2 regions of the Streptomyces sp. NPDC007808 genome follow, and region 2 is predicted to be linked to the other one. Evidence: predicted binding sites of a transcription regulator. Region 2 holds the regulator's gene; the other holds the start of a gene.
The links. Region 2 encodes HrcA, which represses chaperone genes, less so after heat shock. Its sites were predicted from a motif close to TTNGCACTCNGNNNNNCNGAGTGCNAA; they were not measured.
Positions count from the first base shown of each region.

Region 1: the regulator HrcA is predicted to act here: its motif matches at 4,041-4,067, upstream of groES (co-chaperone GroES).

Region 1 covers NZ_JBIAEQ010000009.1:211,127-216,989, reverse strand. The annotation lists gene ACFYNL_RS31905 (FG-GAP and VCBS repeat-containing protein) at 1-587, shown strand, start outside; gene ACFYNL_RS31900 (methyltransferase domain-containing protein) at 852-2,129, opposite strand; gene ACFYNL_RS31895 (polysaccharide deacetylase family protein) at 2,112-3,131, shown strand; gene ACFYNL_RS31890 (polysaccharide deacetylase family protein) at 3,128-3,979, shown strand; gene groES (co-chaperone GroES) at 4,214-4,522, shown strand; gene groL (chaperonin GroEL) at 4,642-5,863, shown strand, end outside.
Region 2 covers NZ_JBIAEQ010000002.1:669,233-675,095, reverse strand. The annotation lists gene hemW (radical SAM family heme chaperone HemW) at 1-382, shown strand, start outside; gene ACFYNL_RS09320 (Uma2 family endonuclease) at 486-1,076, shown strand; gene ACFYNL_RS09315 (DUF3097 domain-containing protein) at 1,054-1,869, opposite strand; gene ACFYNL_RS09310 (MBL fold metallo-hydrolase) at 1,912-2,655, opposite strand; gene hrcA (heat-inducible transcriptional repressor HrcA) at 2,820-3,836, shown strand; gene dnaJ (molecular chaperone DnaJ) at 3,837-4,973, shown strand; gene ACFYNL_RS09295 (nitronate monooxygenase) at 5,401-5,863, shown strand, end outside.

The DNA.
Region 1 (5,863 bases), on a different contig from region 2:
GGGACGTCAACGGCGACGGATGCGACGACCTGCTGGTCGGCTTCCGCAACGAGGAGAGGATCGAGGTCGCGTACGGCTCGCCGTCCGGTCTCACGCCCTCCGGCACCTGGACGTCGTACAGCCAGGACACCCCGGGCGTCCCGGGCACGTCGGAGAACGGCGACCACTTCGGTTCCGCCCTCGCCGTCGGTGACATCACCGGTGACGGCATCGACGACGTGGTGGTCGGGGCGCCCGGCGAGGGGCTCGGCGAGGCCGGTGCCGCGGGCGTCGTCGACGTCCTGCGCGGCAGCCGCACCGGGCTGACCGGGACGGGCGCCCAGGCGTTCACCCAGAACACCGCCGGAGTGCCGGGCACCGCGGAACCCGGGGACACGTTCGGCAACGCCGTCCGGATCCTCGACATCAACGGCAACGGCTACGCGGATCTCGCCGCCGCGGCGAAGGGCGAGGACAACGACAACGGTGCGGTGTGGCTGCTGCGGGGGAGGCCGGCCGGCATCGTGACGGACGCGGCACTGGTGTTCGGGGGCCGGGCGGTCGGGGCGCCCTACGCGAGGAGCGGGTTCGGGTCCGAGGTGGGCTGACGGTCCCGCGCGCCGCACGAACGCCGGGACCGATGGCCGAGGGGCCGCGACCCTCGCCGGAGATCGTCGACGCGATCGCCGCCGAACCCGCCCGGCGGGACCAACCACCATGTGCCGCCGGGCGTGCGCGGCGACCTCCGGACCGCCTCGGCCGTAAGGCGACCTCCGGACCGCCTCGGCCGTAAGGCGACCTCCGGACCGCCTCGGCCGTAAGGAGCAGGCGCGGGCGCCCGCTCCCGCGCAGGGCCGCGGAACGGTCCCGTGTCAGGCGGGCCGGCCCACCAGCATCGTCGGTGCCCCGGCGACCCGCGTCAGGAAGACGGTCGCCGAGTTCGGCCCCTGCGGCTTGACCTTCCTGCGCAGTTCCTCCGGCTCGACGGCCGACCCCCGCTTCTTCACGGTCAGCGTCCCGACCTCGCGCTCGCGCAGCAGCGCCTTCAACTTCTTCAGGTTGAAGGGCAGTTGGTCGGTGATCTCGTACGCCGTCGCGTACGCCGTGGGGCGCAGCTCGTCCGCCGTGACGTAGGCGATGGTCGCGTCGACGAGGCCGCCGTCCAGCTGGTCGGCGACCTCGGCGACCAGATGCGCCCGGATGACGGCGCCGTCGGGTTCGTACAGGTACCTCCCGACCGGCCGGACCCGGGGGTCGGGCAGCCCCCGGGAGAGCAGCGACCGCGGTCCCGGCAGCAGGGTGGCCCGCACGGCACCGGGCTGCGTCCCGAACCACAGCACCGCCTCCTTCACGTCCCCGCCGTCCGAGATCCACTCGGCCTCGGCCTCGTCGGGGACCGCCTCGTGCGGAATGCCCGGCGCGATCTTCAGCGCGGCCCGCGGGGCCTTCCGGGCCGCCTCCACGGCCCAGGACAGCGGCGGCGAGTACGCCTCCGGGTCGAAGACCCTGCCCCGGCCGCCCCGCCGCGCGGGGTCGACGAACACGGCGTCGTAGCCGGTCGTGTCCACCTCGGTGACATCCGCCTCGCGCACCTCGACCAGTCCGGCGAGACCGAGGGACGCCACGTTCGCCCGCGCCACCGCCGCGGTCACCGGATCCCGGTCCACGGCCAGCACCCGGATCCCGGCCCGTGCCAGGGCGAGGGCGTCACCGCCGATGCCGCAGCACAGGTCGGCGACGGATGAGACCCCCAGCTCCTTCATCCGTCCGGCCCGGTGCGCCGCGACGCTCGCCCGTGTCGACTGCTCGACCCCGTGGGGCGTGAAGAACATCCGCCCGGCGTCCGCCGCCCCGAACTTGGCCACCGCCCGCTGCCGCAGCCGGGCCTGCCCGAGCGCCGCCGACACCAGCTCGGCCGGGTGCTCGCGGCGCAGCCGGGTGGCGACCGCGAGTTCGTCGGCGGGGTCGGTGTCGCGCACGGCGTCGAGGAGGGCGTGGCCCTCGGGGGTGAGGAGGGAGGCGAAGGAGGCGAGGTCGTTCACCGGGTCATTGTCGGCCACTTGGTTGACGGGGCGCTTCCTGCGGCGGTGTCGGCCGGGGTTCGGGGCGGGTGCCTGCGAAGATCCCGCACCATGCGAGTAGTAGTACAAAATGACAAAAGTCGCTCGAATGGGGCGACCGCGGCACACCGCCGCCGGGCGGCTCGGCGCTCGCTCATCCGCGGCGGCATCACGGCCCTCGCGGTCGCCGCCCTCGCCTCGGGCTGCGCCCCGGTCGAGGGGCGAAGCACCGGGCCGTCCGGCGCCGGCGCGGGCCCGAGCGGCCGGCCCCTCAAGGCGCCACCCCCGCTCGGCAGCCCCCACCCGCACTCCGAGCACGCCCACGCCGGGGCCGCGCCCCCCGGGAAGTTCCCGTCCGCCCGGGCCGCCCACGCCGCCCGGGTCGCCGCCGCGAGACGCTGGCGCCTGGCGCGGGTGCCGCTGACGGCTCCGCCGCCGCCCGCCAAGAAGCCGAGGATCACCACCCGCGACGGCTTCGAGGTGGCGGGTCACGAGGAACTCGGCCTTCCACCCGTCTTCACCACCGTCCCCACCAAGCAGAAGGTCGTCTTCCTCACCATCGACGACGGTGCCGAGAAGGACCCGGCGTTCCTGCGGATGATGAGCGACCTCCAGGTGCCGTACACCGCCTTCCTCAGCGACTACCTGATCAAGGAGGACTACGGCTACTTCGAACGGATGCAGGACGCAGGCGTGGTCCTGAACAACCACACCCTGCACCACCCCTACCTCCCGGCCCTGTCCTACCTCCGCCAGAAGCGTGAGATCTGCGGCATGCAGGAGGTGATCGAGCGGCGCTACGGCAAGCGCCCGGTGCTCTTCCGGCCGCCCTTCGGCAACTACGACCGCGACACGCTGCGCGCCGCGAAGCGATGCGGGATCGAGTACGTCCCCCTGTGGAACGAGGAGGTCTTCGTGGACCGTTGGGACTACCGCGAGTGGGACCGCAGGATCCGGCCGGGTGACATCGTCCTCACACACTTCCGGGGACGGGACGACTGGAAGGGCACAATGCCCGACATGATCCGCCGATTCCTGAACAAGGTGACGGCCGAGGGGTATGCGGTGGCCCGGCTGGAGGACTACCTGTGAGGTCCGGGCGGGCGCCGAGGCGGCGGGCGGGACTGCGGGCCCTGACGGCGGCGGCCGTGGCGGCCGTCCTGCTCACCGGCTGCGACCGGCCGACCGCGACGGTGGGGCCCGGCGGAGTGCCGGGCCACAAGGCGGCGCAGGAGGCGCGCTCGGCCAAGGGCCCGACGCCCACGGCACAGCCGTACCGCCGCTGGGGCCTCACCGCCCCGCTGTCCGCGCCGCCGTCCCCGCCCGCCCGGCCGCAGCCGCCGCCCGGGGGCGGCCCGCTGCCCGTCGTGGACCGCGTCGCCACCCGCGACAGGGTCGTGTTCCTCACCTACGACGACGGCGCCGAGAAGGACCCCCGCTTCGTCGACATGGTCCGCGAACTGCGGCTGCCCGTCAGCATGTTCCTCACCGACAGCGTGGTCGGCCCGGGCTACGGCCATTTCGCGCGCCTGCGCTCGGTGGGCGCGTCGATGCAGAACCACACCCTCGACCACGCGGCCCTGCGCGGTCTGCCGTACGCCGGCCAGCGCGCCGAGATCTGCGGCCAGCAGAACAAGCTCCGCGCCCGCTTCGGCATCCGCCCCCACCTCTTCCGGCCGCCCTACGGCACGTACGACACCACCACGCTGCGCGCGGCGGCCGACTGCGGCGTACGGGCCGTCGTGCTGTGGCGGGCGGCGATGGAGGGCGACGGCGAACTGACCTACGCCGAGGGCCCCGGCCGGCTGCGCGCCGGCGACATCGTCTCCGTCCCGTCCCGGGAGCCGACCGGAATGACGCTGAGGGAGCGGACGGCGAGGTTGCTGCGCGAGATCCACCGAGGAGGGCTGACGGTCGGTCGGCTGGAGGACTACGTCTGACGCCGGGTGCGTCCGCACAGGCGAACGGCACACGGCAAACTCGGCGCCGCGCCGCGGGCAATTAGCAGTCCGCTTGACCGAGTGCTAATCACGGTCATAGTCTCGGCTCTGGCACTCCCCCCTGGAGAGTGCCAACTACGCGACGGGCAGGTCCGGCACCCGCGACGACGGATCCACCTGGTCGCCACCTCAGACAGTTAACCCCGTGAGATCTCCGAAGGGGGAGGTCGGATCGTGACGACCACCAGCTCCAAGGTTGCCATCAAGCCGCTTGAGGACCGCATCGTGGTCCAGCCGCTCGACGCCGAGCAGACCACCGCCTCTGGCCTGGTCATCCCGGACACCGCCAAGGAGAAGCCCCAGGAGGGCGTCGTCCTGGCCGTGGGCCCGGGCCGCTTCGAGAACGGCGAGCGCCTGCCGCTCGACGTCAAGACCGGCGACATCGTGCTGTACAGCAAGTACGGCGGCACCGAGGTGAAGTACAACGGCGAGGAGTACCTCGTCCTCTCGGCTCGCGACGTGCTCGCGATCATCGAGAAGTAAGTCACCTCAGCACATTGCTCGACGCTGCGCCCCTGGCCCCCGCGACCACTTGAGAAGCCGGGCGCCCTGGGGCGCAGTGCCTTTTTCACCCACAGATTTCCGAGAGGGCTCCCGCTGTCATGGCGAAGATCCTGAAGTTCGACGAGGACGCCCGTCGCGCCCTCGAGCGCGGCGTCAACAAGCTGGCCGACACGGTCAAGGTGACGATCGGCCCCAAGGGCCGCAACGTCGTCATCGACAAGAAGTTCGGCGCCCCCACCATCACCAACGACGGTGTCACCATCGCCCGTGAGGTCGAGGTCGAGGACCCGTACGAGAACCTCGGCGCCCAGCTGGTGAAGGAGGTGGCGACCAAGACCAACGACATCGCGGGTGACGGTACGACCACCGCCACCGTGCTCGCCCAGGCGCTGGTGCGCGAGGGCCTGAAGAACGTCGCCGCCGGTGCCTCCCCGGCCGCCCTGAAGAAGGGCATCGACGCCGCCGTCAAGGCCGTCTCCGAGGACCTGCTCGCCTCGGCCCGCCCGATCGACGAGAAGTCCGACATCGCCGCCGTCGCCGCGCTGTCCGCCCAGGACCAGCAGGTCGGCGAGCTCATCGCCGAGGCGATGGACAAGGTCGGCAAGGACGGTGTCATCACCGTCGAGGAGTCCAACACCTTCGGCCTTGAGCTGGACTTCACCGAGGGCATGGCCTTCGACAAGGGCTACCTGTCGCCGTACTTCGTGACGGACCAGGAGCGCATGGAGGCCGTCCTGGAGGACCCGTACATCCTCATCAACCAGGGCAAGATCTCCTCCATCGCCGACCTGCTGCCGCTCCTGGAGAAGGTCATCCAGGCCGGCTCCTCCAAGCCGCTGCTGATCATCGCCGAGGACGTCGAGGGCGAGGCCCTGTCGACCCTGGTCGTCAACAAGATCCGCGGCACCTTCAACGCGGTCGCGGTCAAGGCCCCCGGCTTCGGTGACCGCCGCAAGGCGATGCTGCAGGACATGGCGGTCCTCACCGGCGCCACGGTCATCTCCGAGGAGGTCGGCCTCAAGCTCGACCAGGCCGGCCTGGACGTGCTGGGCTCCGCCCGCCGTGTCACGGTCACCAAGGACGACACGACCATCGTCGACGGCGCCGGCAAGTCCGAGGACGTCACGGGCCGCGTCGCCCAGATCAAGGCCGAGATCGAGAACACGGACTCCGACTGGGACCGCGAGAAGCTCCAGGAGCGCCTCGCCAAGCTGGCCGGCGGCGTGTGCGTGATCAAGGTCGGCGCCGCCACCGAGGTGGAGCTGAAGGAGAAGAAGCACCGTCTGGAGGACGCCATCTCCGCGACCCGCGCCGCGGTCG
Region 2 (5,863 bases):
CTGCCTGCACAACGAGCTGTACTGGCGGGGCGCCGACTGGTGGGGCGCGGGTCCGGGAGCGCACTCGCATGTGGGCGGGGTGCGCTGGTGGAACGTGAAGCATCCGGGCGCGTACGCGGCGGCGCTGGCGGCGGGGCGGTCGCCGGGGGCGGGGCGTGAACTTCTGTCGGAGGAGGACCGGCGGGTCGAGCGGATCCTGCTGGAGCTGCGGCTGCGGGAGGGGGCGCCGCTGGAGCTGCTGCGGGAGGAGGGGCTCGCGGCTTCTCGGCGGGCGCTGGGGGAGGGGCTGCTGCAGGAGGGGCCGTATGCGCAGGGGCGGGCGGTGCTGACGTTGCGGGGGCGGTTGCTGGCGGATGCGGTCGTTCGGGATCTGGTGGACTGATCACTCGGGTGGGTGAATCGGTGCGGGAGGCCGGTTCGGTCCCTAACCTGATTCGTACGCTGCCCCCGTGAGCGACGGTGGCAGGAACCGGAGGGCTGCGGAGATGACCGCTGTGGACGACCGACCGATGACCACCGACATCGTGAAGTTCTTCGAGAACTTCGAGGTTCCCGAGGGATTCAAAGTCGAGCTCCTCCGGGGGGAAATCGTGGTGATGGCGGGGCCGGACGTGGCCCACAACGACATCGTGGAGGCGGTTGTGGACCAGATCCCCCGCCAGCGCTGGCGGCGGCTCCAGACCCAGGACATCGCCATCCTTGAGGAGACGAGTGAGCCGCAGCCGGACCTTGTGGTGCTTGAGCGGGGCACCGGACCAGGTCAGGGAAGGCTGATGCCGTCCGAGGTCATCACCATGCTCGTGGAGGTCGTTTCCAAGACGAGCGTCGACCGCGACTACGGAGTCAAGCGTTCGATCTACGCAGCGGCGAAGGTACCCGCGTACTTGATCATCGATCCGGTCATGGCGCAGTGCGTACTGCTCACGGAACCGACGGGCCACGGAGAGAACGCGGACTATCGCCGTCAGCGGATCACCAAGTTCGGCGACCTCACGCCGTTGGAGCCCATCAATATCGAACTGGACACCAGCGAATTCTCCACCTACGAGAAGATCAGGCCGCATCGCTATCCGTGACGAAGTCGATCAACTCCTCCACCCGCCCCAACAACTCGGGCTCCAGGTCCTTGTAAGACCCCACCCGCCCCAGAATCGCCTGCCACACCGCCCCGGTGTTCTCCGACGGCCACCCCAGCGCCCGGCACACCCCCGTCTTCCAGTCCTGCCCGCGCGGCACCTTCGGCCACCCCGGGATCCCCAGCGACGACGGCTTCACGGCCTCCCAGATGTCGATGTACGGGTGACCCACGACCAGCGCGTGTTCGCTCGTCACCGCCTGCGCGATACGCCACTCCTTGCTGCCCGGCACCAGGTGGTCGACCAGCACCCCCAGCCGCGCGTCGGGACCCGGTGCGAAATCGGCCACGATCGACGGCAGGTCGTCGACGCCCTCCAGGTACTCCACCACCACGCCCTCGATGCGCAGGTCGTCGCCCCACACCTTCTCGACCAGCTCGGCGTCGTGCCGGCCCTCGACGTAGATCCGGCCGGCGCGGGCCACGCGCGCGCGTGCGCCAGGGACGGCGACCGAACCGGATGCCGTACGGGTGGGGCGTACCGGAGCCGCGCCCGACGGCCGGACGAGGGTCACCACCTTGCCCTCCAGCAGGAACCCCCGCGGCTCCAGCGGGAACACCCGGTGCTTGCCGAAGCGGTCCTCCAACGTCACCGTGCCCGCCTCGCAGCGGATCACCGCGCCGCAGAAGCCGGTGCCGGGCTCCTCCACCACCAGGCCCGGTTCCGCCGGGACCTCGGGGACCGGCTGGGGCTTCTTCCAGGGCGGAGTCAGGTCGGCGGAGTACTGGCGCATTCGAGTGACGATAGGAGAAGTCCGGCCGTCAGGGAGCGTAGATCAGCGCGACACGCCGAAGCGGTCGGCGAGGGCGTCGCGCTGGCGTCGTACGAACTCCGCGTCCACCACCGCTCCGTGACCGGGCACGTACAGCGCGTCCTCGCCGCCCAGATCCAGGAGCCGGTCCAGTGCCGCCGGCCAGTGGGACGGTACGGAGTCGGGGCCGGCCTGGGGCTCGCCCGACTCCTCCACCAGGTCGCCGCAGAAGACCACCTCACGATCGCCGGGGGACCGGCCCGGCACCAGCACGACCAGATCATGGGCGGTGTGCGCCGGGCCCACGTTCGCCAGGAGCACCTGGTGGTCGTCGTCGAGGTCGAGCGTCCACTCGCCGCTGACCTCATGGCGCGGGTGCACCAGGGCGTCCACCGCCTCCTCCGCCGACTCCGGGTCCAGGCCGTTGCCCACCGCGTCCGCGCGCAGCTCCTCGCGCGCGTGTCGCTGCGCGAAGACCGTGTCCATGCCCACGGCGCCGAAGATCTCCGCTCCCGCGAACGCCGCCGCCCCGAAGACATGATCGAAGTGGGGATGGGTCAGCGCGAGATGAGTCACACGGTGACCCGCGAGCCACTGCGCCTGCGTACGCAACCGCGCGCCCTCGCCGAGGCTTGACCCGGCGTCGATCACCAGTGCCGTGTCCCGCCCCACGACCAGCCCGGCCGTGCAGTCCCACACCGGGAGCCGGCACCGGCCCACCTCGGCGGCCAGCCGCTCCCACCCCAGCTCTTCCCAAGTCACCGTCATACGGCGACGCTAGCCAAGACACCACCGTCAGGCACGGTGGTGCCGGACCGGCCTTGCCCGGGGCGTACCCCACGGCCGTACACTGGGCCGGGGACGGCTGGCACTCGCCCGCGCAGAGTGCCAGGCGAGATATCGAGGGAACGAGTTCTGGAGGTGTGCGCGAGATGCTGAGTGAACGCAGGCTTCAGGTGCTGCGCGCCATCGTCCAGGACTATGTCGGGACGGAGGAGCCGGTCGGCTCCAAGGCGCTCACCGAGCGGCACAACCTCGGCGTCTCCCCGGCGACGGTCCGCAACGACATGGCGGCCCTGGAGGACGAGGGCTACATCGCCCAGCCGCACACCAGTGCCGGGCGGATCCCCACCGACAAGGGCTACCGGCTGTTCGTCGACAAGCTCGCCGGCGTCAAGCCGATGAGCCCGCCGGAGCGGCGCGCCATCCAGAACTTCCTGGAGGGCGCCGTCGACCTCGACGACGTCGTGGCGCGCACGGTACGGCTGCTCGCGCAGCTCACCCGGCAGGTCGCCGTCGTGCAGTACCCCTCGCTGACCCGCTCGACCGTGCGGCACGTCGAGCTGCTCTCGCTCGCGCCCGCACGGGTGATGCTGGTGCTGATCACGGACACCGGGCGGGTCGAGCAGCGGGTGGTCGACTGTCCGGCACCCTTCGGCGAGGCCTCGCTCGCGGATCTACGCGCGCGGCTGAACAGCCGGGTCGCGGGGCGGCGCTTCACCGATGTGCCGCAGCTCGTCGAGGACCTCCCCGAGGGCTTCGACGTGGAGGACCGCGGCACCGTCTCGACCGTGCTCTCCACCCTGCTGGAGACGCTCGTCGAGGAGAACGAGGAGCGGTTGATGATCGGCGGCACCGCCAATCTCACCCGCTTCGGACATGACTTTCCCCTCACCATCCGGCCGGTGCTCGAAGCGCTGGAGGAGCAGGTCGTGCTCCTCAAGTTGCTGGGCGAGGCGAAGGATTCGGGCATGACCGTGCGCATCGGCCACGAGAACGCCCATGAGGGACTCAACTCCACGTCCGTGGTCTCGGTCGGCTACGGTTCGGGCGGCGAGGCAGTCGCCAAGCTCGGCGTGGTCGGACCGACCCGCATGGATTACCCGGGAACGATGGGAGCGGTACGCGCAGTGGCACGTTACGTCGGACAGATCCTGGCGGAGTCGTAAGTGGCCACGGACTACTACGCCGTTCTCGGCGTGCGTCGCGACGCGTCGCAGGAAGAGATCAAGAAGGCCTTCCGGCGGCTCGCTCGCGAGCTGCACCCGGACGTCAACCCGGATCCGAAGACCCAGGAGCGGTTCAAGGAGATCAACGCCGCTTACGAGGTGCTGTCGGACCCGCAGAAGAAGCAGGTCTACGACCTCGGCGGCGACCCGCTGTCCCAGGCGGGCGGCGCGGGCGCCGGCGGCTTCGGCGCGGGCGGCTTCGGCAACTTCTCGGACATCATGGACGCCTTCTTCGGTACGGCGTCCCAGCGCGGCCCGCGCTCGCGCACCCGGCGCGGCCAGGACGCGATGATCCGGCTGGAGGTCGAGCTCGACGAGGCGGCCTTCGGCACCACGAAGGACATCCAGGTCGACACGGCCGTCGTCTGCAACACCTGCAACGGTGAGGGCGCGGCGCCCGGCACCTCCGCCCAGACGTGCGACATGTGCCGCGGCCGCGGTGAGGTCTCCCAGGTCACCCGGTCCTTCCTGGGCCAGGTCATGACGTCCCGGCCCTGCCCCCAGTGCCAGGGCTTCGGAACCGTGGTCCCGACGCCCTGCCCGGAGTGCGCGGGCGACGGCCGCGTACGGTCCCGCCGCACCCTCACGGTCAAGATCCCGGCCGGCGTCGACAACGGCACGCGGATCCAGCTCGCCGGTGAGGGCGAGGTCGGGCCCGGTGGCGGTCCCGCCGGTGACCTGTACGTCGAGATCCACGAGCTGCCGCACGCGATGTTCCAGCGGCGCGGCGACGACCTGCACTGCACGGTGACGATCCCGATGACCGCGGCGGCCCTCGGCACGAAGGTGCCGCTGGAGACGCTGGACGGGCTGGAGGAAGTCGACATCCGGCCGGGTACGCAGTCGGGTCAGTCGATCCCGCTGCACGGGCGCGGCGTCACGCATCTGCGCGGCGGCGGCCGAGGGGACCTCATCGTGCACGTCGAGGTCCAGACCCCGACCAAGCTGGACCCCGAGCAGGAGCGCCTCCTGCGCGAACTGGCCAAGCTGCGAGGCGAGGAGCGGCCCCAGGGGCAGTTCCAGCCGGGGCAGCAAGGGTTGTTCTCGCGGTTGAAGGACGCGTTCAACGGGCGCTGAGTGGGTCCCGGTGGGCTGCTGGGGGTCCGGGGGTCGTCCCCCGGGTGGGCAGGGTCAGTCGGGACAGCAGGGGTTGTTCTCGCGGTTGAAGGACGCGTTCGACGGGCGCTGAGTGGGTCCCGGTGGGCTGCTGGGGGTCCGGGGGTCGTCCCCCGGGTGGGCATGGTCAGCCGGGGCAGCAAGGGTTGTTCTCGCGGTTGAAGGACGCGTTCAACGGGCGCTGAGTCGGTCCCGGTGGGCTGCTGGGCGTCCGGGGTTCGTCCCCCGGGTGGGCAGGGTCAGTCGGGGCAGCAGGGGTTGTCCTCGCGGGTGAAGGACGCGTTCGACGGGCGCTGACTCCAAGGGGCCGCGGGCCGGGGATCCACCGGCCCGTGCCAAGGGGAAGGGTCGATTCGGACTTGTCAGAGGGACGTGACAACATGCCGTCATGTCCTCCGCGCTGACCGATCTCTTCCCCCTCCCGATCGTGCAGGCCCCCATGGCGGGCGGCGTCTCCGTGCCGCATCTCGCCCAGGCCGTGTCCGAGGCCGGCGGGCTGGGGTTCCTCGCCGCCGGGTACAAGACCGCCGACGGGATGTACCAGGAGATCAAGCAGCTGCGGGGCCTGACGACCAAGCCCTTCGGGGTCAACCTCTTCATGCCGCAGCCCGAGCACCCCGGCGCGAGCACCGGCAGCACCGCAGCGGCCGGCGCCGCGCCCGCTTCTGCGGCGGCCGTGGACGTCTACGCCCACCAGCTGGCCGGCGAGGCCGCCTGGTACGAGACCGAGCTGGGCGACCCGGACAGCGGACGCGACGACGGGTACGACGCCAAGCTCGCCGTGCTGCTCGACAACCCGGTGCCGGTCGTCTCCTTCCACTTCGGGGTGCCCGGCCGCGAGGTCCTGGAGT